Regions from separate parts of the Halolactibacillus sp. JCM 19043 genome, predicted to be linked through region 3. Evidence: riboswitches for the same ligand, from Rfam matches in the RefSeq annotation. Region 3 holds a riboswitch; each other region holds the start of a gene.
What was found. Region 3 has a riboswitch for S-adenosylmethionine ahead of JCM19043_RS09095 (methionine ABC transporter ATP-binding protein). Riboswitches for the same ligand answer to the same signal wherever they lie in the genome.

Region 1 (9,833 bases), on a different contig from region 3:
TCCTTTAATGTTTTACCCGTCACAGTTAAACAATCCCCGTGGAGATAACCATGCTCAAGTAATAACTTCATCACAGCCGGTACCCCACCAATTTTAAATAAGTCTTCCATGACATATTTTCCACTCGGCTTTAAGTCAGCTAAGTGTGGGACTGTTTTTTGGAGTCGGTCAAAATCATCAATCGTAATATCGACATCAATCGTATTCGCAATCGCCAGTATGTGTAGGACCGCATTCGTTGACCCACCAAGTGCCATGACGACCGTGATCGCATTTTCAAAAGCCTCTTTTGTCATAATGTCTTTCGGATAAATGCCTTTTTCTAATAAGTGATAGACGGCTTCACCGGCACGCAAGACATCCTCATACTTTTCTTTTGATTCCGCAGGATTTGAAGAACTGCCAGGAAGGCTCATCCCCATCGCTTCTACCGCGCTCGCCATCGTATTTGCGGTATACATCCCGCCGCAACTCCCTGCACCAGGACAAGCCGCACATTCAATGCCGTGTAATTCTTCACCTGAAATATCTCCGTTATTATGTTTGCCAACCCCTTCAAAAACAGAGACAATGTCTAACTTTTCGCCATTTCGATAACCAGGAGCAATTGTACCGCCATAAACGAATACAGCTGGTACGTCCGTCCGACTGATCGCCATCATACAACCCGGTATATTTTTATCACAGCCACCAATCGCGACATAGGCATCTAAATTTTCCGCTTGAATCACCGTTTCAATTGAATCGGCAATCACATCACGACTCGGCAAACTAAAGCGCATCCCTTGGGTCCCCATGGAAATACCATCAGAGACCGTAATAGAATTGAAAATCATGCCGGTCGCACCATTTTTCACAACACCCTCCTTGGCTTTTTCAGCTAAACTATTTAAATGAATGTTACACGGGGTAACTTCGCTCCATGTACTGGCGATACCTATCATTGGTTGTTTAAAGGATTGATCGGTTAACCCAACCGCACGAAGCATGGCACGATTTGGTGCTCGTGTTGTTTCATCAAAGACATGACTCTTGATTCGTAAATCTTTCTCCATCACGTTCACTCCATTCCTTTTTCTTTAACTATAACGTGTACTGCATGAATTTTCAAACTTTTATGTCAATTCATCAGCTTTTCTGTCTCTTATCATTCTCCGACTTATATTCTACCGATATAGAAAATAAATAATACACTAAAAAGACTCATCGTCACCGGTGAGTCTTTTTAGATTCATATTAAGCCGTGACTTCGACTAAACGTTTTAAATATTTCTTAGCCACTGTCGCACCTTTGACACGTACAGGTAAACTTGGATCAATAATCACTTGCACCTGATGATTAATGACCGCGTCTTTTAACGCTTCGATCGTAACGACGTCATGAAGCGTATTATAAATGACCCCGTACTGTAGAAAATGATGCGTATCACTTCCGCCAACGATTGGTAAGTTTAGCCGATGTGCTACGTCAGTTAATTTCGCTTGGTAATTCGCCATATCATAACTAAACAGGTCCTTTCCATTTAGATCTAACGCATCGAAATACTGTAGTTGTTGATCCGTTAAATGAATCAGCGGGGTTGATTCACGGTAGAAATGCGCACCAATAAATAAACAATTGTTTGCCTTTACCCATTCATTTAATTGATCAATGGAAAGGAAGTGACCTTTTGTTGTGTAAGGCTCTAACTGTTCCCGAATTGTTCGAATTGATTGGCGTTGACCAATGACAAGCGTATGTCCGCCTTCCTTTACATCGACTTCCATCCCAGGAAAGACTTTAAATCCCTTAACCTCATAATAGTCATCGATATATGGATAATGCGCATCTAAGTAATCGTACACATCAAAGAAACAAATCGTATTAAAATGTTCGGTTAAACAAATCGCGTCGAGTCCGTTTAACTTCGCCTCCTCAATCATTTGTTCAAAGTAGTCCGGATGAAAAGCTGATTTTTTTGATATTTTTACATGGCTATGAAAATCTATATGCATATGGACACGTCCTTATCATTAATATTTGATCATTTATATTATCTGTTTCCTTCTTATAGAGATTACTCAGTCCCTCATATGACTGCATCATACATTATCCGTTTGTTGATGGGATCGTAACCAAAGCATGAGCTAACTGAGCCATATCAAGGCGATAAAGTAACTGATACTTAAGCTAAAGAACAACACATCACGTCTTTTAATAGTTAAATGTTGCAGTTTTAACTGTTTTACTTTTGGGTGGTTAAATCCGTATAAACTTCCCTTTGATTCAAGTGCTTCGACCATCGTCCGCGAACGTTTCGCTACAGACAACATAAGCGGATAAAACGACTTAATTAATAGTTTGATATAATAGAAGAGATGCCGGCTATAAAAAAGCCCTTTTTTCGCAGGTTTTTTTCCTCGTAATCGGTAGGATAAAAAGATATGATGGTATTCCTCGACTAACGTCGGCAACATACGATACGCATAACCAATACTAAATGAGACTTGACCAGGGACGCCAATTTTTAACAACCCATCACTCAACTTCTCCGGTGACATGGAACAAAATACAACGATACTCGCCATCGAGATAACCGATAATTTTAGGGTGAGTTTTAACAGTGGCAACATCGCCGTGACGTTTCCACCGAAAAATAACCCGACAATGAGATAAGACCCACCTTGGGTGAGTAACCCGAGCGTTAAAATAAAAATAATGAGCGGGCTTACTTTCGCCATAATCGTTAATACGACAAGAAAAGCGGCTAACCCAATCAAGACTGGGGTTGAGTGGATAAAAAACGGCACCACGCCAAAGACTAAATACCAAAGGAATAACGTCCGCGGATCTAAGCGTTGTAAAAACGTATGGTGGTAGCCATAGGCTGTATTTAAAAGTTCTATTTTAACTTGTTCGATTGACAGTTTATCTGTCAATGTTTTTACCACATCCATTTACATCACCTCTCGTTGTAAACAATCGATAAACATTTGTTGGTTTTTCATTAAGGGCAATTTGAGTCGTCGAGACAATTCTACGATTTCTGGTAAAATAATGCCGGCTTTATTTAAGACATGATAATCACCGACTAATTGTTCTGGCAATCCGTCGAAAATAATCTGACCGTTATTTAACACGATGACACGACTGGCCCAATCAAACACGAGCGACACGTCATGCGTAGCCATCACAATCGTTTTTTCTTCCCCTGTCTGACTTTGCATGAGTCGTTTCACATGTTGTTTTGCGGCCATATCAAGTGTGGCTGTTGGTTCATCCAACAACAATAACTTTGGTGACATCCCTTCACCAATGGCTAGTGACGTGCGTCGCATCTGCCCGCCGCTAAGCAGTCGCGCATCACGCGATTTAAGTGACGTTAAATCAAACCGTTCTAATAACCTAGCGACACGTTGATCTAAATCTTTAACATGTCTCATCTTTAAAAAGTAGCCGATATCTTTTTCTACACTATCGTCAATAAACATATGTTCCGGATTTTGATGAATGTAAGTCACATACTCGGCTAATTGTTCAGGTGACTGTTGACTGATGTCTTCGTTAAATATCTCAATTTGACCGGCTTTCGGTTTCATTTGGCCGGTTAACAACTTCATTAAAGTGGATTTTCCTGCTCCGTTATTGCCGATTAAGGCACCCGTTCTCCTTGATAGAGGGTGAGGTCGAGCTGGTCAAATACTTGATGGGTTGTTTTTTCAAGTGACTGATAATGAAACGAGACACCTTGGAGCTGAACAGCTACGTCGTTATTCTCTTCTGGAGCTATTTCAACTTTGTTTTCTTCTACTTGTTTTAATAATGGCTTAAAGTAACTTTCTGCTTCATCAATCGTCAGCGGCAGCGGCTGATCATGCCAATGCATCGCTCGAGCCATCATTGTGACCTCTGGCGGATACACACCTGCTTGTGAGAGTAAGGCATCATTTTCTAGCGCTTCCCGGACTGGTGTATGAGCTAGAACTTCACCCTCACACATTAAAATGACTTCTTCAGCATAACGGGCAACAAACGAGGCATGATGCTCAATCACAATAACCGTTTTTCCTTGTTGATGCAGCGCTTGTAATTGTTTATAGATGACCTCCGCATGAAAGGGATCGAGTTGACTGACCGGTTCATCAACAATGATAATATCCGGGTCTAAACTTAAAATCCCACTCAGCGCCAGTAAATGCTTTTGACCACCACTGAGTTGCCAAATGTAACGGTCTTTTAGATGACTTATGGCCATAAGTTCAAGCGCCTTTCTCCTCTTCTTTTAAAGTCACTCAGCCCAAAGTGCAACGGTGCAAAACAAGCGTCATCTAATACTCTTGGACTCACCAGTTGATTCTCAAAGTCCTGATACACATACCCAACGTGTTTAGATAACTCTGACACCGACACTTTTGTTGTATCATGACCATTAACGGTTGTCTTACCCGCATAGTCGCCCACATAGTAATGAGGAATAAGACCATTCAAACATTTACAGAGCGTACTTTTCCCACTACCGTTGCCACCCATAATCGCCACAAACGTCCCTTCTTTAATCGATAGCGTCACATTTTTAAGCTGTGGACTGTTCTGCCCTGGATAAGTGAAGGTCACGTCTGTCATCGTTAATTGATGTGTCATGTTAAACAACCTCCGAATAACCGTCAGTGTCTTTTCGTCCTTTGCGTTTGACCAAATAGCTAACAACAACAAGGGCGACAATGACCGGTATAGCCATCATTGGAAAGACAATCCACTCACCAAAACGGTCCACGAGCGGGGCTTCCCACTCCCAACCAAACGTCGTTTCTGATAAATACTCAAATAAGAAACTTAAACTACCGAGAACGACCGTCGCGAGTACAAACGGTACGGTAACAATGTCTGATAAGCCAAGTTGTAAATCATTCTTTCGTGGCTTCATCCCTAACAAAGGCTCAATCTTACCGTAGAGTCTTGGTACAAGGTATAGCGTGGGGAGTAAGGCGAACAAAATACCTGAAAACAGCACGTCGTTTAAAAATGCAAGTCCTTCAATCACGACAACACTTTCTGCCAAACCTTCGACCGCTTCTAATTCTTCAACCCCCACCCATACTTTTAAAATATCAACACTCATACTTATAAACTGGTGCAGGATTACACCAACCATCGCTCCAAGCGCGACTTGTTTTTTATTTTCCGGGTTACGGACACTGACCCCTGCAATAAAAATCGCCAGTGAAAAGGCGATAAACTTCTCTAACTCACCAATCCCACCAAACTGCCCTAGCATAATCTCACCGAAGATCACCTCACCTAAACTTGCGCCAATAGCCGCGTATAAGGGATGGAAAATCATCGCTAAGCTAAGAGGAATAAAAGCAAAGTACTCAACCGACAATTCAATCGGCCCTAAGTAAAACTTCGGAATAAGTTCGGTGATCATGTTAGATAGTCCGTAAAGCGACATCGACAAAATAAACACCATCATTTTTTGTGACTGTGTTAAAGTAAAGCGTTGATGTGTATTCAAATGAAACAGCTCCTTTAATTAAGTGATACGTTAAGTATATCGGTCGGAGATGAAGCTAGTATATGAGTCATGTAAAGACGCTGTAAAATATTGTGCATCTTTAAACATTATGTAAAGTTTCTTACATTCCCGCTTTTCACTGCACGGATTTTGCTATAATGACGCTACATACCGTTATGATAAGGAGCGAAATAAATGTTTAACTTTCCAACGAAAAACTTAACACCGAATCAAATGAAAATTGCCGACTACTTTAATAGACAGGCCCAACAAGCTCTACTTAAAACGGAAGAAGAAATTGCTAATGACTTAAAGATTAGTAACGCTACAGTGTCGCGTTTTTTTAAGGTGCTTGGTTACAGAAATTACAAAACCTTTAAACAAGCGCATATTCATAAGCTTTCTTCCTCTCCACAAAACAAGTTACAACAAGCAAAAGAAACCTCGTCGATAGGACCGATGAGGTTTCAAAAGTTACTCGATTATTTATACAAAACAGAAACAGGTCTTGCAAATACGTACGTGAGCCGCTTCGTTCATTTAATCAAACAAGCCTCAACCGTTCATATTTTTAGTTTTGGGGTCACGAAAGGATTGGGCGAATTATTGTTTTATCGCCTGCGCCGCTTAGCGATTCCCGTCGAACTTCACACTGAAGGAGGTAGTGAACTCATGGAGACGTTGTTGCATTTACAACCAACCGATACAGTCATTTTTTTCAGTTTCTCAAGATTGATCAATGAGACAAAGGCGTTATTACACGTCACGGAGAAAAAAAGCATCAAGACCATCGGCTTAACTGACCAAGATAATTTAGCAGACCAGTACCCGGCACTGCTAATATTTCTCACCGATCGCGGGAAGCCGAATGAATTCCACTCGATGATCGGACCGACGTATTTAATTGAACGTTTAATAGAAGCATTAATTAAAGAAACAACAGCTGAGACAACAGCCGAGGCTTTAGTGGCGTTAAGGTCAGAATTGAAGGCATTTTTACCACGTTAACCTTGCGCACACTGGCGCAAGAGTCCGACGAGCTTTTGTTGGTCAAACGCTAGTGCTTCTAACTCACAGTCTGCTTTCACTAAGCAGCCAAAAGTATCTTCATCTATTAATGCCACAAAACCCACTAAATGTTCTACTGTCTTCGCATGAATGGGGCCGATATATACACCAGCCGCTGGATCCATGCCAACCAGTAAAACAGTGGATGGGTGTACGTTAAAGCGGGAACGAGCACGGTTTCTTCAGTCTGAATTAAATAGTCATCTGAGAGTGTAACGAAACACTCAATATGTCCATGACAATAACACAAATGGTCCTCCCCGTCATATATAATGACCATCGGCTGACTTGCCCTTACCCAACTACATCAAGTGCTTGATTTGTTTGGGTGAGCTGATTCATATGTTCCGTAAACATGACCTGTTGTAACGTCGTTAGTCGGTTCACTTCAATCAACCGTCTTAACGTATAGTCTGTCACAATAATCTTAATCTGTTCTTTTTCTGCGATTTGTGTCACACACGCTGTTTCGTGATCACAAACGACCGCAATCGCACCTAAACGGATAATCGCAAGCAATGTCTGGTGAAACACCTTACCTGTTTTAAGTAAGACAAGGACTTTATCATCTTTGCAGATACCATTATCTTGAAAGATCCTACTATAGTTATTTACAGCTGCTTGAAAGTCACCAAAGGACATTGACTGACTTACCGGTTCTGATTCGATCAAACACGGCACGAATCCGTGCCCTAATTCCACATGCTGATCCATTAAATGAAAAACCGCATTCGTTTTTGGCGCATCGTCAAAGCGGTGATCTAATAACGGCTCTTTTAAATCGGTTCTTACCATCTCACATCATTCCTCTCTCTATACATTCGTATGAAACATTGTGATAAGAAAGGCGATCAATGACGAAAACACGCATCCATTAATTGAATGCGTGTTAATTTCATAACGAACATTCATCATTCAAAGCCTTCTGCTTTGCTGGTTGGGGCACCTTACTCATGTAGGTTGCCGTGAAGTCTTAGAGCCAGATCTCTCGTTCACTCGTGATAAACACCTATGCAGTTGTTTTAGAAAATTATAACATAAATTCCGTAATTGTAAAGAGGTTATACGCCAAAATACACAAGTTGCCAACTCACACCAAACTGATCATTAAACCAAACCATCTGTTGATGGCATTGATACGTATCTAATGGCATTAACACTTCTCCATTAACGGCTAAGTAATCATATAATCTTTTTAATTCTTCTAATGACTCACACTCGATCACAAGTGAAGTACTTGGAGTAAACGTGAAGGGATGGTCGACAATACTATCAAAACAAAGCACGGTTTGATTATGTAAGGTGATAATCCCTCGTGATACTTTATGTTGGTCTGCTTCTCTCCCGTGGCCATAGCGCATCAATTCTAATATTTCTGCCCCTTTAAAAGCCCCCACATAGAAGCGCATCGCTTGTTCTGCCTCACCTCTAAACATTAAACACGGATAAAGTAAAGTCATAATCATTCCTCCTACAAGTTACACATGTATTCTCCTGACGTTTCATCCACATGAAAATATAAACGTCTTTCTTTCCATTATAACGTAAAATTGTCAATGCCGCTTCAGCGTTTACGATATTTTTCAGAAAGATTAGAAAGATTACCCGTAAAATGTTTAACGCTTTCATATTTCGGTTAGATACAGGGTAAGGACAGAAAAAAATGATTGAATGGAGGCTTTTACATGACCATCAAGAAAACAATCAAAAAACTCGAAAGTTTATACTTAGAAAGTCCAGAAAAATTCTTTACAATGTATTTAAACACGGATCCGGCTGACCCTGACCAACAAGGTGGCGAATGGCGGATACATTTAAAAAATGGACTCAATCGTTTTGAAAAATACTTAGACACCGAAGACAATAAAGATGAATTAAAAAAATTCCAACAAGTAAAAAAAGCCGTCAAAGATTTCTTTAAAGAAAACGAATTAGATTTAAAGAAAAGCGTCATTATTATCGCAACACCGGATGAATTTGTTTACAGTGACATCCTACAAATACCGGTTGAAACGGAATTCTTCTGGGAAGAAATCGCGAAAGTTGACCAGCTCGTCAGACTGCATCAAGAATATCCAAAAGCAGGTGTCATCCTGACCCAAAAAGAAGCGATTCGACTTGTTGAAACAGAGTTAGGTAAACTGATTGACACCGTGGTCTATGAACTGGATTTAGATACAGAAGATTGGCGTAAACACCCTGCCGTTAACCGTAACCATACCTCAGCAGGGGCAAATGCAGGTAAAAGTATCAACTTGCGCGAACAATTTATTGCCCGATTTGAAGAAAACCGGAAACGTTGGTATAAATCGATTACCCCGATGCTTGATAAACTAGCGAAAGACCGTGAATGGGAATATATTTACCTCGTCGGTCCACACGAAGAAACACATGAATTAAAAGAATTGATGAATAAGCCCATCAATGCTTGTATCGATAAGAATATGTTAGATGAACACCATGATAAAGTCATTAAAGCCGTACACGACCTGTAATCGTGAGGAACTGCAGACATGCAGTTCCTCTTCCTATGTCATAACAAAACGAATGAATGACACATACTTCGAAATATATACAGGAGGTGCCTTATGCGCTTAGGTGGCTATGTTTTTGTTGATCATTTAACCCCTGAAACATGGGTGAATAAACATCTTGAAAAAGGTTTTAACAGTGCTGTCTTACCGATTAATCACACCAGTTCACAAACAGAGAGAAACGATTATGTCTCCCTAGCAAAAGAACACGATATCTTACTGAGTGAGGTCGGCGCATGGAGTAATCCGATTAGCTCAGATCTTGAGACGCGTAAAAAAGCCATCGATTATATAAAAAACAACTCGCCTTTAGTGATGAGATTGGCGCGCGGACGTGTGTCAACATTGCCGGTTCTCTCGGCGCAACTTGGGACGGTCCAGACTGCGAACATTACACCCAACAAACATTCGAACTGATTGCCAAAACTGTTCAGGACATCATTGATGATGTCAAACCAACACAGACAACCTATAGTCTTGAAATGATGCCTTATACTCCGCCAAGTGATGTATGGGACTATAAACAGCTCGTTGACATGATTGACCGCGACGCGTTTAAAATCCACTTTGATCCGGTCAATATGATTAATAACCCGAAACGCTATTACCGAAACCGACGTGTTATGTCTGACTTTATCGATGAATTAGGTGACTTAATTGTCAATGTTCACTTAAAAGACCTTTTACTAACGTCTGATTTAACCGTGCATTTAAAAGAAGTGTTGCCAGGTACAGG
Region 2 (9,833 bases), on a different contig from region 3:
GTAAGATAAAGCGGCGGTGCCATGTCGTCATTTTCTTTATTGAGTTGATAAAACTTTCTTTCACAATCATCAGTCCATTCTACAAGCTTTCTTTGTTAGGATTCTGGTGATACATTATTTGAGCTTAACTCGCTCGTTAATGTGTCAATATCCTGTTTAAGGTAGTTGTATACCCGTGCCCCAATTAAGGTGTAGCCTGTTTTATTGGGGTGGAAGTTGTCATCGGCTAACAGCGAAATATCTTTGAGGGCAAATAAATCATATAAATCGATGTGATGCCCATTCGAATACGATTCAATCACTTCCTTACCAGTTTGATTCCAAGAAGTCAAGATTTCATTTAAAGCAATGACATTATCAAAGTAGCCGAGAAACGGATTGAAAAAACCGAGCAAATAAATCTCTGCGTCCGGGTTATAATCATTAATCATCTCGAAAATGTCAGTGAGACGTGTCTTAAAGGCTTGTTCTTCTTCGTTAAACACATCAAGGTTGAGATTTAGTGCGTTGTTTTTCACTACTTGCATTAAATCATTGGCACCAATCGTGACGAGGATAAAATCGGCCTCTTCAACGGAATCAATGATCGCTTCTTCCTCTGTAAGGCGAGTGAGTAATTGATCCGTCCGGTTCCCACGCTTTCCGAAGTTATTAATAGCTACGCGTGTGTCCGTTTGATCAAAGTAACCTTTCAACACACCGATATAGCCTTCACTATTTGTTTCATCACCGACACCCTGAGTAAGTGAATCGCCTAGGGCGGTAATTTCACATCGGTCCGTGTGAAAATTCTTAATGTTTCTTCTACAGCTGTTTTTAAGTCGAGTGACAAATCAGTCGCATTTGATTGTACTTCTTCATCTTTTTCATCGACTTGGTTAATGACCGTCGTAATATTTTCCTCTTCTGGTTGAATAGAGGTCGTTTCGTAGATGGGCAGGGGTCGAAAGATAAAGAAAGCGATACTACCCGCCACGATGAGACCGACTAATATAATAAGGAGTACTTTTTTACGATGATTACTCATAAGACATCCATCCTTAAAGAAAAGTTCTTTTGATAATATTCCCTTAAAACAGATTTTAAAACAAGATTGCTTTTCTATTATAGTAGTCTTGATAAGACGTTTCAATAACCAGATAGACAAAAAATGACAAGAAAAATAGCTTGAGCAGTCAAAGTGACAGCTCAAGCTCATCAAAGGGTGTCGAAAGTATGAAAAACGCTAGATATTTGTACTAGTCACGACGCGGATTTAACCGGATTTTATTAGCCGTACCAAAGAGACACGCACCTTCAACAATGACTTGATTGTTAGCTAAAGCTTGTTGTTTTAGTACCTGATAATCTTCTTTTGTTTTAAACCAGACGATTTTCGCGTGGGCAGGAATGTCTGTTAGCTGATTAGGTTCGGTCACAAAGAGTATATCAATAATCTCTGCTTGTTCGTCGAACGTTTTATAATGGAAGCCTAATTTTTTAATTTTCTTTAAGCAACCGTGTTGAGTAGGATCACCAACGACGACAATTTCTTTTGGACGGAGGCCCTCTTCACGTGCGAACGGGGAATGAAGCGCCCAATAGATCGCATCCTCTGTAGAAGGTGTTAGCGTTGGTGTTGTCTCCGTTGCTTTAGCGATCGCTTGATCTAAGTCAGCAATAATATCGTGAGACGTTTCAAGTCCAATGGAAAGACGGATTAATTGTTCCGAGACGCCTGCTTGTTCTAACCCTTCAGCTGATAACTGTTGATGCGTCGTTGACGCTGGATGGATGATTAGCGACTTGGCATCACCGACATTCGCGACATGATAGAACAAGTTCACATGGTCAATCACTTGTCGGCCGGTCTCGCGGTCACCTTTAATACCAAAAGTAATGACCGAGCCGTAATAATCAATCAGATATTTATTCGCTAGCGCATATCCTGGATGATCGGCATTCCCTGGATAGTTCACCCATTCGACTTGAGGGTGGTTGTTTAAATAATCTGCGACGCGCTTCGTATTGTCATGGTAACGCTTAATGCGTAAGTTTAATGTTTCTAATCCTTGAAGTAAGTTAAAGGCATTTTGTGGGCTAAGTGACGGACCGATGTCACGTAACAGTTGCACGCGTAATTTAATCGCAAACGCTGCTGGGCCTGCGTCAATGCCGTAACGAATGCCGTGATACGACTCATCCGGTTCAGTAAAGCCTTTAAAGCGGGCATTATTCCAGTTGAAACGACCACCATCAACGACAACCCCACCCATGGTAGTTCCGTGACCACCAATCCATTTCGTCGCTGAGTGAACGACGATATCCGCACCAAAGGTGAGTGGTTTAGCCCCATATGGCGTTGCAAACGTGTTATCAATAATGAGTGGGACGTCATAGCTATGAGCGATATCACTGACCGCTTCAATGTCAAAAACGTTGAGTGATGGGTTCGTGATCGTTTCAGCGAAAATCGCTTTTGTTTTGGCGGTGATGGCTTGTTCAAAGTTTTGTGGATCAGTTCCATCAACGAAGATCACCTTAATGCCGTATTTCGGTAACGTGCGCTCGAATAAATTATATGTCCCACCGTAAAGGTTACTATCGGTAATGATTTCATCCCCTGCTTCGGCGACATTCAAAATAGCGAGTGTGATCGCTGACATACCAGAGGCAACACCAACAGCGGCCACGCCGTCTTCTAATGCAGCGATGCGCTGTTCAAACGCATCAACGGTGGGATTCATAATCCTTGAATAAATGTTGCCAGGTTCTTTTAATGCGAAAAGATTTTGCGCATGTTCGGTGTCTTTAAATGAAAAAGCGGTGGTTTGGTAAATCGGAACAGCAACAGCACCGGTAGTAGGGTCGGTCTGTTGGCCGGCGTGAATGAGTTGTGTTTCGGCACCTTGAATGTGAAAGGGATTGTGGGTCATAAGTAATTCCTCCTTAGAATATAAAAAATTTGTTTATTCTGAATATAGAAACGACACGGATGCGATAAGTTGAGGGTGAAACAAAAAACACCCACTTCTTTGAAAAATAAGAAGAGGGTGTTGTAACCGCACATGTCCTCCTCTTATCTCTCAGATGTCACATCTGTAGGATTTAGCACCTTTCTGCCTATGCAGGGGTTGCTGGGCGTCGCAGGGCCTATTCCCTCAGCCACTCGTAATAAGAGTTTTAAGTTGTTAGTATGGATTATAGTGAACTTCATCCCGTTCGTCAAGTGATAAGTTAGAATTTCTTAAATTTTTTATCGATTTAAGTGTATAAACTTATATGTCCTGTTAGTACGCATTAATATCGGTAGGTGTATCAGTATTTGCCTCTCCTCTAATCTCAATCATGAGTCTATGTGGCAAACAAATACTCGTCTCACCAGGACGCGAGATCCAACCGGTTTTCACCGCGATTTGGTCGGGTGAATTATCTTCTTTTACCCGAATCCGCGTCTCATCAACTTCAATGATGTTGTATTGATTCCCCGCAGGATAATAAGTTTTTAGCTCATGTGGTGTCGTATCACTTAAAATAAATTCATCAACGATTTCGCCATCAATAGAGATATAAGCGACGACGGTATCATCTGCCGACTGGGCATAGCTGTAGTGAAAGATCGCGAGTGGCGTAAAAGAAATGATCAGTAACATCAAGATGACAAAAGCATCACTGATTGTGAGAATGCTTTTTACTTGACGAAGCGACTTATTGGTCATGGCTTAACGCCCTTTCAGCCGTTTCAAGAGCGGCCCCAATCACTTGGTGCATGTCATAATATTTATACGTCGCGAGTCTACCACCAAAGATCACGTTCGTTTCTTTTTCGGCGCGTTGTTTATATTTTAGATAGAGGGCATTATTTTTCTCATCGTTGATAGGATAATACGGCTCATCCCCCTTTTTCAATCACTTGGATATTCTTTGGTGATGATCGTGTCAGGTTGCGTCCCAAAATTAAAATGTTTATGTTCAATGATGCGCGTATAAGGTGTGTCCGAATCAGTATAATTCACAACGGCGTTTCCTTGGTAGTTACTGATGGGCTTTAGTTCTGTTTCAAACCGTAAACTCCGGTAGTCAAGGGTGCCATCGACGTAATCAAAGTACTGATCAATCATCCCAGTAAAGACCGTCTTTTTAGCCAGTTGTTGATAGTGATCTTTATCATCAAAAAAATCAATACCGAGTCTAACGTCAGATTTTTCAAGCATCTGTTCAATAATGTGGGTATAGCCTTCCGTTGGAATACCTTGATAACGATCATTGAAATAATTGTTATCGTACGTAAATCTCACTGGCAGGCGCTTAATAATAAACGCTGGAAGTTCCGTCGCAAGTCGACCCCATTGTTTTTCGGTATAGCCTTTGATCAGTTTTTCATAAATATCCGTACCAACAAGTGAGATCGCTTGTTCTTCTAAGTTGGTTGGATGAGTTACACCTGCTTGTTGTTTCTGACGTTCGATGACTTCTTTCGCCTCATCAGGTGTTACCACACCCCATAATTGATGAAAGGTGTTCATGTTGAAGGGGAGGTTATAAATGTCCCCGTGATAATTAGCGATGGGAGTATTAGTAAATCGGTTGAATGCTGCGAATTGATTCACATAATCCCAAATCTTTTTACTATTCGTATGGAAAATGTGCGCGCCGTATTTATGGACATCAATCCCGGCTTGTTTTTCTGTATAGATATTCCCACCGATATGGTGACGTTTATCAATCACCAGGCAAGTTTTCCCTTGTTTTGTTGCTTCATAACTAAACACAGCGCCAAAAAGTCCGGCGCCAACAATTAAATAATCATACATCATATTAAGACCCCTTACATGTTTATATTTTACTAGAGAAGAAAAAAGGAAGGCTGGTATTTTAAAAAATGGGTGTGCTATACTTAAAGGCGATTGGGCTCTAATGGAGTTGAACCTTTAATGTTTATGGTGTAAATTATCACCTATCAATCTAAAATTGTAAAGGATAGATTCGTCCCCTATCGTTAGGGAGAGTCCTTATAACGTAAGACAAAAGGAGTGACGGGGAAATGGTAAAGGTGGCAATCGTTGAAGATGAAACATTGTACCACGAACAATTGGAAGCGTTTTTAACGACATTCAAAGAAGAACAACATCAGCCGCTGGAGTGGTCAATCTATACCGATGGTGATCAGTTTATTGATCACTATACTTCCCAGTTTGATATTATCTTCTTGGATATTCAAATGCCTTTAATGGATGGGATGACGGTCGCAGAAGAAATTAGAAAAGTTGATCAACACGTGATTATTATCTTTATTACGAATATGACCCAATATGCGATTAAAGGCTACGCGGTCGATGCCCTTGATTATGTTTTAAAGCCGATCAATTATTTTGCCTTTAAAGAACGGCTACTCAAAGCGCTTGAACGTCTTGAGCTTAAAAAAAAGTCGCTTTATCACCATTAAAGTAAAAGGTGGCGTCGTAAGATTGGAACTAAAAGATCTCTATTATATTGAGAGCCAAGGTCATCAACTCCTCTTTCATACGATAGACGGGATCATTGAATCAACGGGGGCGATTAAACATTATGAGGAAGTATTAAAAGGTGACGGTTTTTACCGGATACATAAAGGGTTTATGGTTAATCTTAACTACGTTCAAGGAATTAATGATCCGTTTGTCGTCATGAAAACAACAGAATTACCGATGGGTCGAACGAAGAAAAAAGGCTTTCTAGACACGCTCACTAAACATTGGGGAGACCAATCGATATGAACGATCTATTTCCAGAGATTCCGCGTTTATTTACAGCTTTATCTGAGTGGCTTGCGTGTGTTGTCTATATGAGTATGTTAAAACGTCATTATACTGGCGGAAAACTTATCAGCATCATGCTAGGGGCTTTAGTCATCCAAGCATCATTTTTAATGGTAACGGGTGATTTACCGATTTATTTCTGGATTCCAAGCATGGCACTTGCGGTGATGATGATGTGGCTATTTATCTATACAACGACAGAGGTATCCATGTATGAAGCTGGTTATTTTGTCGTTAAAGCTTTTGTCGCCGCAGAGCTCGTTGCTTCATTCCATTGGCAGTTACATTTTTATTTGTTAAGAAACGAATCCGCTTATTCAATGTTAAGTGTGAGCTTATTAATCACAACGTATCTTCTTTTGTTTTTTCTTATTTGGTTTCTCGAAAGACAACACATCCCAAAAGACGGTGTGTTAGGCATAAAGCCACGCGAGTTTTGGTCAAGTGCGACGATTGGGGTGGCTGTTTTCTTTATTAGTAATCTAAGCTTTGTTTCGGTGCGAACACCTTTTAGCGGACAGTATACGACGGAGATTTTAAATATTCGCACACTCGTAGACCTCGGAGGTTTTGCGATTCTATTTGCTTATCACGTTCAATTAAATGAACTAAGAGTTAAACATGAACTGGAAGCGATGCAAAACATTTTTAAATATCAATATACCCAGTACCAACAGTCAAAGGAAAGTATCGATCTTATTAACTTCAAATACCATGATTTAAAACACCAACTGATTGCCCTAAAAGCAGAAACAGATCCTGATAAACGAGAAGCGTTTATCGATGAGATGCAAGATGAGATAAAGATGTTTGAAGCCCAACATAAAACCGGGCATCACGTGCTTGATACACTCTTGACGATGAAACATATGAACTGCTTAAAAAACAACATCACGTTGACAGCTGTCGCGGACGGACAGTTATTAAATGAAATGGATGTAAAAGATATTGTCACCATTTTTGGTAATGCTTTAGACAATGCGATTGAATATGAGTGTAAGGTAAAGGATAGTGACAAACGTCTGATTCATGTGTTACTTAAAAAACAACACCAGTTTACGATGATTCAAGTTGAAAACTATTTTGAAGGTGCCTTGCGTTATCAAGACGGCTTACCGTCTACAACAAAGAAGAATAAACAAGCCCATGGTTACGGAATCAAAAGTATCAGACATGCGGTCGAAAAGTACGGCGGTACGGTACAGATTAGCGAGAAGAACCACTGGTTTAAACTGATGATTTTATTACCACATACAGTATGATGACAAGACTATTCAACGGCGAATAGTCTTTTTCTATGGGCACTTAGATGTCGTTTATGTAAAAAAACGTGACGTTCATGAAGAATGATAAGCGCTTACTTAAATTCATGTTAAATTATAACCATCATGTTGAACATGCTTTAACGTTAAGGTGTACAAATGGCAGGTGAAAATACGAGATATAAAAAGAGGGAAAAGAGATGAAACATAAACAATTAGTTGAACAAATGACACTCGAAGAAAAGGCATCGTTGATGTCAGGGAAAAACTTCTGGGAAACAGAAAGCATTGCACGCTTAGGTGTTGACAGTATCTTTCTTGCGGATGGCCCGCACGGGATTAGAAAGCAAGCGGCCGCTGCCGATCACTTAGGATTAAATGAAAGCGTTCCAGCGACGTGTTTTCCAACTGCTGCAACAGTAGCTAATAGCTGGGATACCGAACTCGGTGAAAAAATCGGGGAACATCTCGGTAGAGAAGCACATGCACAAGGCGTTAATGTGCTGCTTGGCCTGGTATTAACATGAAACGAAATCCGCTATGTGGGCGTAATTTCGAATATTTCAGTGAAGATCCTTATCAAGCCGGCAAATTATCAGCGGCCTACATTCGCGGGATTCAGTCTCAAGGGGTCTCTGCTTGTGTGAAACACTTTGCGGTGAACAATCAAGAAGAACGCCGGATGTCGATTGATACGATTGTGGATGAACGTACGTTACGTGAAATATACTTAACCGCTTTTGAAATCGCCATCAAAGAAGGTGATGTGAAGACGGTAATGTCGTCTTACAATAAGTTAAACGGTGACTACACAAATGAACATCGACACCTCATGCAAGAGATTTTACGTGAGGAATTTGGCTTTGATGGTGTCGTTGTCACCGACTGGGGCGGTAGTAATGACCGAGTGAAAGGCTTAATCGCAGGAAATGAGCTTGAAATGCCAACGGCCAATGGTGAGACAGTCCAAGACATTATAAAGGCTGTACAAACAGGCGTGATCGAAGAGGAAATCTTAGATACGGCCGTTGATCGACTCTTAGAGTTAATGTTAACAACAAACGAAGCACTAGCCAGAGACAAAGCAACAATTGACGTAAAAGGTCATCACGCTTTCGCTGAGAAGGTGGCAGAAGAGTCTATCGTCTTATTAAAAAACGAGGCAATATTTTGCCGTTAAAGAAAACAGAAAAGCTCGCGATCATTGGTGACTTTGCTTATACCCCGCGTTATCAAGGGGCCGGTTCATCGGTTGTTAATCCGACTGAACTTGAAACAACATTGGAAGCGGTTAAACGATACGATTTAGATGTTGTCGGTTATGCGCCAGGCTTTAATCGTTACGGGAAAAAAGATCAGAAGAAACTTAAACAAGCGCAGCAACTTGCCAAAGAAGCTGATGTGATTTTACTCTATTTAGGTCTTGATGAAGTAACAGAAGCGGAAGGCCTTGATCGAAGTGATATGAAGATTCCTTCAAATCAACTTGACTTAGTCCAAGCAGTAAAGACTGTGAATCCGAACATTGTCGTGGTGCTTTCATGTGGTTCGGCCGTGGAATTACCGTTTGTTGATGACGTGAAAGGTCTTGTCCACGGGTATTTAAGTGGTCAAGCAGGGGCTAAGGCGATGCTGAATATTTTAACAGGGAAAACAAACCCGTCAGGGAAATTATCAGAGTCCTACCCGATTCGCTACGAAGATACACCAACGTATCACTACTTCCCAGGTAAAGAAGTGAGTGTTGAGTATCGTGAAGGTCCATTTATCGGTTATCGTTACTATGATTCAGCGGATGTTAACGTTAGGTTCCCTTATGGTTATGGCCTAAGTTATACGACCTTTAAGTATGAAGATGTATCCGTTACTGATACCGGTGTCACGGTCAAATTAACCAATACGGGTGGCGTGGCTGGAAAAGAAGTCGTTCAACTCTATGTTGGAAAAGAATCGAGTCGGATCTTTAGACCGAATAAAGAGCTTAAAGGGTTTAAGAAAGTCCATTTATTCCCGAATGAAACAAAAGAAGTCACGATTGATTTTGATGACTATACGTTTAGATACTTTAACGTCAGCACGAATAAGTGGGAAAAAGAAGCGGGCACGTATCAACTCATGATTGCGTCATCTAGTGAGACGATTCAGTTAATGACGACGATAGACATTGAAGGATCAGTCAATGCCCATCCATATGATGAAAAAGTGTTAGCGCCTTATTATACAGGCAACATACGTGAGATCAGTGATGCGGCATTTGAAGCCTTGATTGGAAGACCGATTCCAAAATCAACTTGGGACAGATCACAACCATTAGGCTATAATGACACGATTAGTCAGTGTCGCTATTCGAAAGGTTGGATTGGACGATTCAGTTACCGTCTGGTGACTTTCGCGCATACTTTCCTTTGGAAGATGGGTAAGCGTGAGACGGCGAACTTGATTATGATGTCGGTGTATCATATGCCGTTTAGAGGTTATGCCAGAATGACGGGTGGAGCAATTAATATGCCGATGGTTGACGGGATGTTAACGGCGATTAATGGTCAGTTCTTTAAAGGCATCAAAGAAGTAGTCAAAGGTCGAAAACAACTTAAAAAATGAAGTAAAGCTATTATCATTAGCTTTTAAATAGCTCATTTACTTCCTATACACATATATCTAAGGAGGCTATACAGAAATGGAAAAGAAAAAAATGAGTAAGAAAAAGTTTCGAACGGTATGGAGTACGATATTATCGGTGTTAGTGATCATTGTCATTGGTGCCAATATTGCTCTAAATTATTATTCAGATGTC
Region 3 (9,833 bases):
CGAAACAAGCATGAATGTAAATAAGAATTGTTACGGTTTAGGTTTAAGTTAATCATAATAAATGCTTTGATGTCAATGAAAGTGCATTAGAACAAGCGAAAAGGTGGAAAAACGAAGCAAGAGACTTTATACTAAAGAAGGAGAAAAGAGAAAGGGTGGGGATTCATTTGACAATGACGTTTTATTGTTATCCAAAGTGCGGTACATGTAAAAAAGCAAAGCAATGGTTAGAGGCTAATGGTGTCGCTTATGATGAGCACCATATTGTAGAAGACACACCATCAAAAGCAGTGATGATGGGGCTAATCGAACGAAGCGGACTAGATATTAAAAAATTCTTTAATACGAGTGGCCAGAAGTATCGTGAATTGAATTTAAAAGATAAATTACCTGATATGACGCATGAAGAGAAAGTCGATGTACTCGTAAGCGATGGGATGTTAATGAAACGTCCACTTACTTATGATGACCAACATGTGACGGTCGGTTTTAAGGAAGAACAATTCGAACAAACATGGAAATAAAGCAACATAAGCAGCAACAAATTCGCTTAAATGAAAGAGGGAATGATAAATGACTTTACCAAAAGATTATTATTACACAGATGAACATGTGTGGTTAAATATTGAAGATAACTTAGTTCGTATCGGGGTGACTGATTATGCGCAAGATGAACTAGGTGACGTTGTGTTCGCTGAAATCAGTGAAACTGGTGAAACAGTGAAAGCGAATGATACGTTCGGTAATGTTGAATCCGTTAAAACAGTATCAGAACTGTATGCACCAATCAACGGAGAAATCGTTGAGGTTAATGATGTATTAGAAGATAAACCTGAACTGATTAATGTGTCACCTTATGATAAGGGTTGGTTGATTGTCATTAAGCCAGATAATATGGAGGATGTTAAAGCACTTATGGCAAGTGACGCGTATAAAGATTTTCTGCGGGGCGTTACTGAGGACCATGTTGCTTTAAACTTGTCACACATCAATGATATTGATTTAACGAAGTAATCTGATCATAAAACACGCCTGAACATTAGTCAATACTTCTAATGAACAGGCATGTTTTTCTTAAAGATAGGCACTAATTGCCTCCATTAGACTAGGAAAGCTTAAGTTCTGGCCCCATTGTTTAACGATATGACCCTGTTGATCAATTAAGACCGTCGTTGGTACACCTAAACAAGTGTAGTTGAGATATGTTTCACGACCATTATCTACAAGAGTTGGTTGTTTGATAAAGTTATTTTTGTAACGAACGGCATCATCGTGATGCCTTTCTCTACCAGTGACATTAATGGTAATCATCGCTAATTTGTTTTGGTCCACGGTTTTGAATAATCGCTCTTTCATCGGCATATCCTGACTACAATCAGGACACCAAGAGGCCCAAAACGTAAGTAACACCATTCGCCCGCGCAAATCACTTAATGTAAGATGGTCGTCTTTATCAATATAGGGAAGCGTAAAATCTGGTGCAGTTGTCATATATATCAATCATCCTTTCAAACTGTTGTATACTCTCGTGATTAATTAGTATAACATGGACAAAATATTGTGAAAACTTATTGACAGCATATTTTTAACGTGCTATTATCACCATTAACCAATTAAATATTTAAGACTCTTATCAAGAGAGGTGGAGGGACTGGCCCGACGAAGCCCGGCAACCGTTAAATACAAGCTGTATTTAAAAAGGTGCCAATTCCTGCAAAGCGTAAGCTTTGGATGATAAGGGAACGCTTAAACGTAAGCATATGATGCCAGCGTCTTTTTGTTCTCTTATTAAAGGAGAATAAAGGGGCGCTTTTATATTGATTGAAATAGTGTTTGGTTGATAATTTAATCATTAAACCATCGCGTATTCGGTTAAAGAGAGAAGAATGAATACCGTTATAAAAAGAATGAATATTTAGATATTAGGGGGAAGTCACATGATCGTCATTGATCAGTTATCGAAAGTTTTTAAAACAAACGAACATGAACTAAAAGCCGTAGATGATTTAAGTTTATCGATTGAAAAAGGTGAGATTTTCGGCGTGATTGGTTATAGCGGTGCTGGTAAAAGCACTTTTATTCGCTTAATTAATCGCTTAGAAGAACCGACAAGTGGGACAGTAGAAATAGAAGGACAAAATATCACTAGCCTATCAAAACATGAATTACGGGTGAAACGCCAGGAAATTGGCATGATTTTTCAGCACTTTAACCTGTTGTGGTCGCGCACCGTTGAAGAAAACATTGCCTTTCCATTAGAAATTGCCGGGACATCAAAAGCTGAAATACAAACGCGTGTGCAAGAATTGATTGATCTTGTTGGACTAACAGGTAAAGAAAAGAATTATCCGTCACAACTTAGTGGGGGACAAAAGCAGCGGGTTGGTATTGCACGAGCACTCGCAAATAAACCGAAAGTATTACTTTGTGATGAAGCAACATCGGCTCTTGACCCAGAGACAACCGACTCAATTTTAGCTTTGCTTGTTGATATTAATGAAAAGCTCGGTTTAACGATTATCCTCATTACCCATGAAATGCACGTCATTCAAAAGATTTGTCATAACGTAGCCGTAATGGAAGCGGGACGTGTGGTTGAACAAGGAAATGTCCTTGAAGTCTTCTCACACCCTAAAAAACCGGTGACGAAAAAGTTTGTTGAACAGGTCATGGGTAAACCAGATGAAGAACTCACCGATGATGTATTAATCGAACATATTTCAGATGGTCATGTACTAAAGTTAACCTTCGTAAAAGAAACAGCCAATCAAGCGATTATTTCAGAGGTAGCTAAACATTATGACGTTGATATTAATATTATTCAAGGAAACATTAAACAAACACAAGAAGGAGCTTACGGCTCGCTTTATGTAAAAATGACAGGGGACTTACCAGCAGTGGAACAGGCGATTCAATTTATTCGATCAACATCAGTCGATGTGGAGGTGATCACACATGGCTAATTTATTTCCAAACATTGATTGGATGGATCTTTTATGGGCAACAGGTGAGACACTTTATATGACACTTGTCGCTTTAATAGGGACGTTGATTTTAGGTACGATCCTAGGTCTATTCATTTATTTATCCGCGCCGGGTAACTTGTGGGATAATAAAATTGTTTATTCAATTACCGCTGGATTTGTGAATATATTTCGGGCGATTCCTTTTATTATTTTAATCTTTTTAATTTTACCACTCACCGTCTTTTTATTTGGGACGTTCCGCGGACCAACAGCCGCATTACCTGCATTAATTTTAGGTTCTGCGCCGTTTTATGGTCGCCTCGTTGAGATTGCTTTACGTGAAGTTGATCACGGTGTAATTGAAGCAGCGAAAGCGATGGGGGCAAAAACATCGACGATTATCTTTAAGGTGTTACTAAAAGAATCGATGCCAGCGCTTGTTTCAGGACTGACGGTAACGGCGATTGCTTTAATCGGTTATACCGCCGTCGCAGGATCGATTGGTGCTGGGGGTCTTGGTGATTATGCCTACTTCTACGGCTTTACTCGTCGAGATATGGATATCGTTTATGTCTGTACACTCCTGATTGTATTAATTGTATTTATCTTTCAATTTATTGGCGATGTTATTACGAAAAAAATTGATAAGCGCTAATGAGCTTATTCATATATTAAAAAAAGAAAAGGGGATTTCATGATGAAAAAAATTGTAACTTTATTTTTACTTGTCTTGTCACTTGGATTTTTAGCTGCTTGTGGAGAAGAATCAGCAGAGAATGAAATTAAAGTCGGGGCTACTTCTGTGCCTCACGCAGAAATCTTAGAAGAAGCGCGTCCATTGCTAGAAGAAGAAGGTATTGAGTTAACGATTGAAACGTATACAGATTACGCATTACCAAACGAAGATTTATCACGTGGAGAATTGGATGCCAACTACTTCCAACACATTCCATTCTTTGAATTATCTTTAGAAGATCATGGTTATGACTTAGTTAATCTAGCGGGCATTCACGTAGAACCTCTCGGTGTGTTTTCAAAAGACATTGCTTCAGTAGATGATATTGAAGAAGGAACAGAAGTGATTATTAGTCGTAACGTACCTGACCATGGGCGTATTTTAGCACTCTTTGAAGCAAATGGTTTTATTACACTTGCCGATGATGTAGATAAATCCGCTGCTACAATCGATGATATTGTGGAAAATCCATTGAACCTTACGTTTTCTCCATCAGTGAATCCGGAATTCCTGATCGAAGCATATGAAAATGAAGCAAATACACTCATTGCTATTAATGGTAACTATGCGATTGAAGCAGGTCTATCACCGGTGGACGATGCGTTATTCGTAGAAGGTGCCGATTCCCTTTATGTTAATATTATCGCCGCACGTGCTGAAGATGAAGATAATGAGAATCTTCAAAAGTTAGTTGAAATCTTGCAGTCAGAAGAAATCTCTAATTTCATTAATGAAAAATACCAAGGCGAAGTTGTTCCTGTTGCCGGTGAATAACTGAACAATGAAATACAGACGAAAACGGAAGAATTCGTCTGTATTTTTATGTGCGCTGAGGTATGTTGAATAGAGCGGTTATTACTCGGTGAAATGAGGTCAAATCATGTCAAAGCACGTTTTTCATAGTAGGGGCAGCGTGCTATAATAATACTTGTATCAAGCAATAAATAAATTAATCAATAAGGGGACTTTTAAAACGAGATGGAAAAGCTCAATCTGAACTACACACCAGAAATGGAAAAAGCTATGCATCAAAATCACGGCGTGAATTTCACAGAATATGAAATGAATGTCGAGAAGCGCATGAAAGTGGAGCGAGAACGAGAAAAAAGTCATGAACAAAGTATGAAATTGATTGCTGAACTACAACAAGATATTCACCGAGATATGTAAACTCAATTAACATGAGTAAATGAGAAAAACCTCTGCGCTATTTAAATAAATAGTGTGAGAGGTTTTTCTTTATATTACCAAAAATAAGGCAATCGCTAGTCGTGATGGAGGCGTTAATTATTCAGAGCGTCGTTACCGTCGATCAGAGCAAAAATATTGAAAGATGTGGCAATGTTTGACTTACTCGGGAAAACGATATAAACTTTTTTTACGTTATTGTTTAAAAAGTGATGTTTTCGGTCTTAAAATCTTGCCATAATTTTTGAAATAGTTTAAGATTGTAATGAGTATAAACTGAGAATGAAAATGAGACTCAGTATCAGAATAACACGTAAGCAAATTACTTAGGAGGTATAGATATGAGTGGTTCAACATTAGAGATTAAAGATCTTCATGTGGAGATTGATGGGAAAGAGATTTTAAAAGGCGTTAATTTAACGATAAAAGGCGGCGAGTTCCATGCGATTATGGGGCCGAACGGTACGGGTAAATCAACATTGGCGTCAGCTATTATGGGACACCCTAAATATGAAGTAACAAAAGGACAAATCTTAATGGACGGTGAAGATGTTCTTGAGATGGAAGTAGATGAACGTGCAAAAGCGGGTCTTTTCCTAGCGATGCAATATCCGAGTGAGATCAGTGGGGTGACAACGTCAGATTTCTTACGGTCTTCTATTAATGCTCACCGCGAAGAGGGTGATGAGATTCCATTGATGAAGTTCATTAAAGAGATGGATGACGCGATGGATTATCTTGAAATGGATAAAAATATGTCACAACGTTATCTAAATGAAGGTTTTTCAGGTGGGGAGAAAAAACGTAATGAGATTCTGCAGCTCATGCTATTAAAACCAGCCATTGGTATTCTAGATGAAATTGACTCAGGTCTTGATATTGATGCGTTAAAAGTTGTATCAAAAGGGATCAATAAATTACGTAATGAAAACTTTGGTTGCTTAATTATCACACACTACCAACGTCTATTAAACTACGTAAAACCAGATTATGTTCACGTGATGATGCAAGGGCGCGTTGTAAAATCTGGTGGACCTGAACTTGTCGAACGTTTAGAGAGCGAAGGGTATGAGTGGATTAAAGACGAACTCGGAATTGAAGACGAAACTGTCGGCAAATAATATATAGGGGAGGAGGAATTTGATGTCTAACGATGTATTTACGTGTGACTATATAGAAAGTTATTCGAAACAACAACAAGAACCGGCATGGATGACAGATTTCCGCTTGAAAGCTTTTGAAACAGCTGAAACGATTGATATGCCAAAACCGGATAAAACGAAAATCACCCGCTGGGATTTTGACACGTTTGATCATGTGACCAATAACCAATCGGCTAAACAAATCGCCCTTAATGATTTACCTGAAGGGATTAAAAAGTTTATCGACATTGAAAAAGAACAAAACTTATTAATCTTACGTGATAATGTTCGTGAGTATGTCCACAGGAGTGAAGATTTGGCAAAACAAGGTGTGATTGTCACAGATCTTCAGACGGCGATTAAAGAACATGCGGATTTAGTGAAACAATACTTTATGACAGATGCGGTAAGCGTAAATGAACATAAGTTAACGGCTCTTCACGGAGCACTCGTTAATGGTGGGGCGTTTATCTATGTACCAAAAAATGTGATAGTTGAAGAACCAATTCAAACCATCTTTTGGCAGGATAACCCGGCACAAGCGTTGTTTAATCACGTCATACTTGTAGCAGAAGAAAATAGTGAAGTTACTTACGTTGAAAATTATTTAGCATCTGAAACAGAAGCAAAAACAGTCATGAACGTAGTGAGTGAAGTGTTTGCTAAAGCGAATGCGAAAATTTCATACGGTTCAGTTGATCACTTTGCGCACGGTACGACGTCTTATATTAACCGTCGTGGTTTAGCTGAACGTGATGCGAAAATTGAGTGGGCACTTGGCCAAATGAATGATGGCGATACGATTTCAGAAAACGTGACGCACCTATTAGGTGATCAATCTGTTTGTTATGCGAAAGCAGTCTCTGTTGGTCGTGGTGATCAAACACAAAACTTCACAGCCAACATTGTTAACCATGGTAAACACACCGATGGTATCATCCTCCAGCACGGTGTCATGAAAGATAAAGCAACCGGTATTTTCCACGGAATCGGTAAGATTGAACACGGTGGAACAAAAGCCAACGCAGAACAAGAATCGCGCGTGTTAATGTTAAGTAAACATGCAAGAGGAGACGCCAATCCAATCTTACTCATTGATGAAGATGATGTAACGGCTGGACACGCAGCGTCTGTTGGACGTGTGGATCCGGTTCAGCTTTACTACTTGATGAGCCGTGGGATTTCTAAGCGAGAAGCAGAACGTCTCATTATTCATGGTTTCTTAGCACCTGTAGTGAATGAAATTCCAATCGAAGCGGTGCGCAAGCAACTAACAGATGTTATCGAAGGGAAAGTATACTAAGATGACCATCTTAGATGTCAAAAGTGATTTCCCTATTCTAGATCAGACAATCAATGGTCATCAACTTGTTTACTTGGATTCAGCCGCAACGGCCCAAAAACCACAAGTGGTCATTGATGCTGTGAATGATTACTATAAATTTGACAATGCGAATGTCCACCGCGGGGTGCATACACTTGGCCAACGAGCAACCGATGCCTACGAAGGGGCACGGGAGACGGTGACAAAGTTTATCAATGCTAAGCAATCAAAAGAGATTATCTTTACCCGTGGTACAACAGAGAGTATTAACATTGTCGCAAGAAGTTATGGCGATGCGTTTATTACAGCGGGTGATGAGATTGTGTTAACTGAGATGGAACATCATAGTAATCTGATTCCTTGGCAACAAGTAGCTAAGCGGACTGGGGCGACGCTAAAATTCATCCCGCTTGAAGCGGATGGGACAATGACCATGACGGCTGTTAAACAGACGGTGACTGAAAAGACGAAACTTGTGGCCATTACACACGTATCCAATGTATTAGGTACTATCAATCCAATTAAAGACATTACAGCTCATGCGCATGACATGGGTGCCGTTGTTGTTGTCGATGGTGCACAGGCTGTCCCGCATATGGCAGTTGATGTACAAGACCTTGATTGTGACTTTTATGCCTTTAGTGGGCATAAAATGGGGGCACCAACAGGTATCGGTGTGTTGTATGGTAAAGAAAAGTTACTCAATCAAATGGACCCGGTTGATTACGGCGGTGAAATGATTGATTTTGTCAGTTTAACAGACGCAACTTGGAAAGAGTTGCCGTGGAAGTTTGAAGGTGGTACACCGATTATTGCCGGTGCGGTCGGATTAGCAAGCGCGATTGGCTACTTACAATCGATTGGGTTTGATAAAATCACGGCCCATGAGCAAGCATTGACTGATTATGCAATAAAAGAACTAAAAAAAATAGACGGTATTGACATATATGGACCGGACAAACGATGTGGTTTGGTGACGTTTAACTTAACAGACGTTCACCCACACGATACCGCAACGGTTCTAGACTCATTCGGTGTTGCAGTAAGAGCAGGGCACCATTGTTGCCAGCCGCTGATGAAGTGGCTTAAGGTGACCGCAACAGCCAGAGCAAGTTTCTATGTATATAATACGTTTGAAGATGTTGATCTTTTTATTGACGGACTTAAACAAGCGAAGGAGTTTTTCGGAGATGTCTTTTAATAATCTAGATACACTCTATCGTCAAGTCATTATGGATCATTATAAAAATCCGCGAAACAAAGGCACATTAGAAGATGGTTTGACCCTTGAAATGAATAACCCAACCTGTGGTGACCGGATTCAGTTGCACTTTATTATTGAAGGTGACACAGTCACAAATGCTAAGTTTGAAGGCGAAGGCTGTTCGATTTCACTTGCATCTGCTTCAATGATGACCCAAGTTGTTAAGGGGAAATCTGTCGAACAAGCCTTAAAACTATCACAGTATTTTTCTGATATGATGTTAGGAAAAGAAACGGATAGTGACGGGTTAGAGCTCGGGGATATCGAAGCACTTCAAGGTGTTCAAAAGTTTCCAGCGCGCATTAAATGCGCGACACTTGCGTGGAAAGCGATGGAGAAAGCAATTGAGCAAGAGGACGAAGCTTAATACTATGATGTAACAAAGGAGGGGCTATTATGTCTAAAAATGCACCAGAAGTGGGCGAATATAAATACGGTTTTCATGACAAAGATGTCTCGATTTTCCGTACCGAACGCGGCCTAACAGAAAAAGTCGTGCGTGAAATATCTAAAATAAAAAATGAGCCTGAATGGATGTTGTCATATCGTCTTAAAGCGCTCGAACATTTCTATAAAACACCAATGCCACAATGGGGTGGCGATTTATCAGAACTTGATTTTGATGAAATCACCTATTACGTAAAACCATCTGAACGTTCTGAACGTTCGTGGGATGAGGTGCCTGAAGAAATCAAGCGAACGTTTGATAAATTAGGTATTCCAGAAGCGGAACAAAAATACCTTGCCGGTGTGTCCGCACAGTATGAATCTGAAGTTGTGTACCACAACTTAAAAGAAGACCTTGAAAAAATGGGGATTATCTTTAAAGATACAGACACAGCACTGAAAGAAAATGAAGATTTGTTTAAAGAATACTTCGGTAAAGTCATTCCTTATACTGACAACAAATTTTCAGCTTTAAATTCAGCTGTATGGTCAGGTGGCTCATTTATCTATGTACCAAAAGGTGTGAAAGCAGATACGCCACTGCAAGCGTACTTCCGAATTAACTCAGAAAATATGGGGCAGTTTGAACGTACATTGATCATTGTTGATGAAGGCGCATCGGTTCATTACGTAGAAGGGTGTACAGCACCTGTCTTTACGACAAACTCACTCCACAGTGCGGTTGTTGAAATCTATGTTAAAAAGGATGCTTATTGCCGTTATACAACGATTCAAAACTGGGCAAACAACGTCTATAATCTCGTTA

Region 1: linked by a shared signal. The riboswitch ahead of JCM19043_RS07210 (AMP-binding protein) and the one ahead of JCM19043_RS09095 (methionine ABC transporter ATP-binding protein) in region 3 are both predicted to bind S-adenosylmethionine.
Region 2: linked by a shared signal. The riboswitch ahead of JCM19043_RS05245 (O-acetylhomoserine aminocarboxypropyltransferase/cysteine synthase family protein) and the one ahead of JCM19043_RS09095 (methionine ABC transporter ATP-binding protein) in region 3 are both predicted to bind S-adenosylmethionine.

The regions. Positions count from the first base shown of each region.
Region 1 is NZ_BAXD01000010.1:60,495-70,327, reverse strand. Features, by position in the region: gene ilvD (dihydroxy-acid dehydratase) at 1-1,055, opposite strand, end outside; gene JCM19043_RS07240 (PHP domain-containing protein) at 1,237-1,995, opposite strand; gene JCM19043_RS07235 (energy-coupling factor transporter transmembrane protein EcfT) at 2,128-2,937, opposite strand; gene JCM19043_RS16005 (energy-coupling factor ABC transporter ATP-binding protein) at 2,938-3,600, opposite strand; gene JCM19043_RS16000 (AAA family ATPase) at 3,633-4,235, opposite strand; gene JCM19043_RS15995 (ABC transporter ATP-binding protein) at 4,226-4,621, opposite strand; gene JCM19043_RS07225 (cell division protein FtsQ) at 4,623-5,453, opposite strand; gene JCM19043_RS07220 (MurR/RpiR family transcriptional regulator) at 5,691-6,503, shown strand; gene JCM19043_RS07215 (hypothetical protein) at 6,500-6,688, opposite strand; gene JCM19043_RS07210 (AMP-binding protein) at 6,858-7,358, opposite strand; SAM riboswitch class I at 7,469-7,571, opposite strand; gene JCM19043_RS07205 (VOC family protein) at 7,625-8,023, opposite strand; gene JCM19043_RS07200 (VLRF1 family aeRF1-type release factor) at 8,249-9,058, shown strand; gene JCM19043_RS07195 (hypothetical protein) at 9,152-9,514, shown strand; gene JCM19043_RS07190 (sugar phosphate isomerase/epimerase) at 9,418-9,833, shown strand, end outside.
Region 2 is NZ_BAXD01000006.1:62,262-72,094, forward strand. Features, by position in the region: gene JCM19043_RS05230 (YpmS family protein) at 1-70, opposite strand, end outside; gene JCM19043_RS05235 (GDSL-type esterase/lipase family protein) at 96-797, opposite strand; gene JCM19043_RS05240 (hypothetical protein) at 755-1,027, opposite strand; gene JCM19043_RS05245 (O-acetylhomoserine aminocarboxypropyltransferase/cysteine synthase family protein) at 1,239-2,915, opposite strand; SAM riboswitch class I at 3,056-3,160, opposite strand; gene JCM19043_RS05250 (NusG domain II-containing protein) at 3,270-3,698, opposite strand; partial or broken gene glf (UDP-galactopyranose mutase) at 3,688-4,793, opposite strand; gene JCM19043_RS17355 (LytTR family DNA-binding domain-containing protein) at 5,024-5,425, shown strand; gene JCM19043_RS17360 (LytTR family DNA-binding domain-containing protein) at 5,448-5,735, shown strand; gene JCM19043_RS05265 (GHKL domain-containing protein) at 5,732-7,039, shown strand; gene JCM19043_RS17365 (hypothetical protein) at 7,240-7,566, shown strand; gene JCM19043_RS17370 (glycoside hydrolase family 3 protein) at 7,563-8,219, shown strand; gene JCM19043_RS17375 (glycoside hydrolase family 3 C-terminal domain-containing protein) at 8,210-9,640, shown strand; gene JCM19043_RS05275 (glycoside hydrolase family 3 N-terminal domain-containing protein) at 9,717-9,833, shown strand, end outside.
Region 3 is NZ_BAXD01000016.1:29,445-39,277, forward strand. Features, by position in the region: gene JCM19043_RS09080 (arsenate reductase family protein) at 168-524, shown strand; gene gcvH (glycine cleavage system protein GcvH) at 574-1,014, shown strand; gene JCM19043_RS09090 (TlpA disulfide reductase family protein) at 1,075-1,491, opposite strand; SAM riboswitch class I at 1,628-1,741, shown strand; gene JCM19043_RS09095 (methionine ABC transporter ATP-binding protein) at 1,938-2,963, shown strand; gene JCM19043_RS09100 (methionine ABC transporter permease) at 2,956-3,621, shown strand; gene JCM19043_RS09105 (MetQ/NlpA family ABC transporter substrate-binding protein) at 3,664-4,476, shown strand; gene JCM19043_RS09110 (hypothetical protein) at 4,681-4,872, shown strand; gene sufC (Fe-S cluster assembly ATPase SufC) at 5,232-6,011, shown strand; gene sufD (Fe-S cluster assembly protein SufD) at 6,034-7,335, shown strand; gene JCM19043_RS09125 (cysteine desulfurase) at 7,337-8,557, shown strand; gene sufU (Fe-S cluster assembly sulfur transfer protein SufU) at 8,547-8,987, shown strand; gene sufB (Fe-S cluster assembly protein SufB) at 9,017-9,833, shown strand, end outside.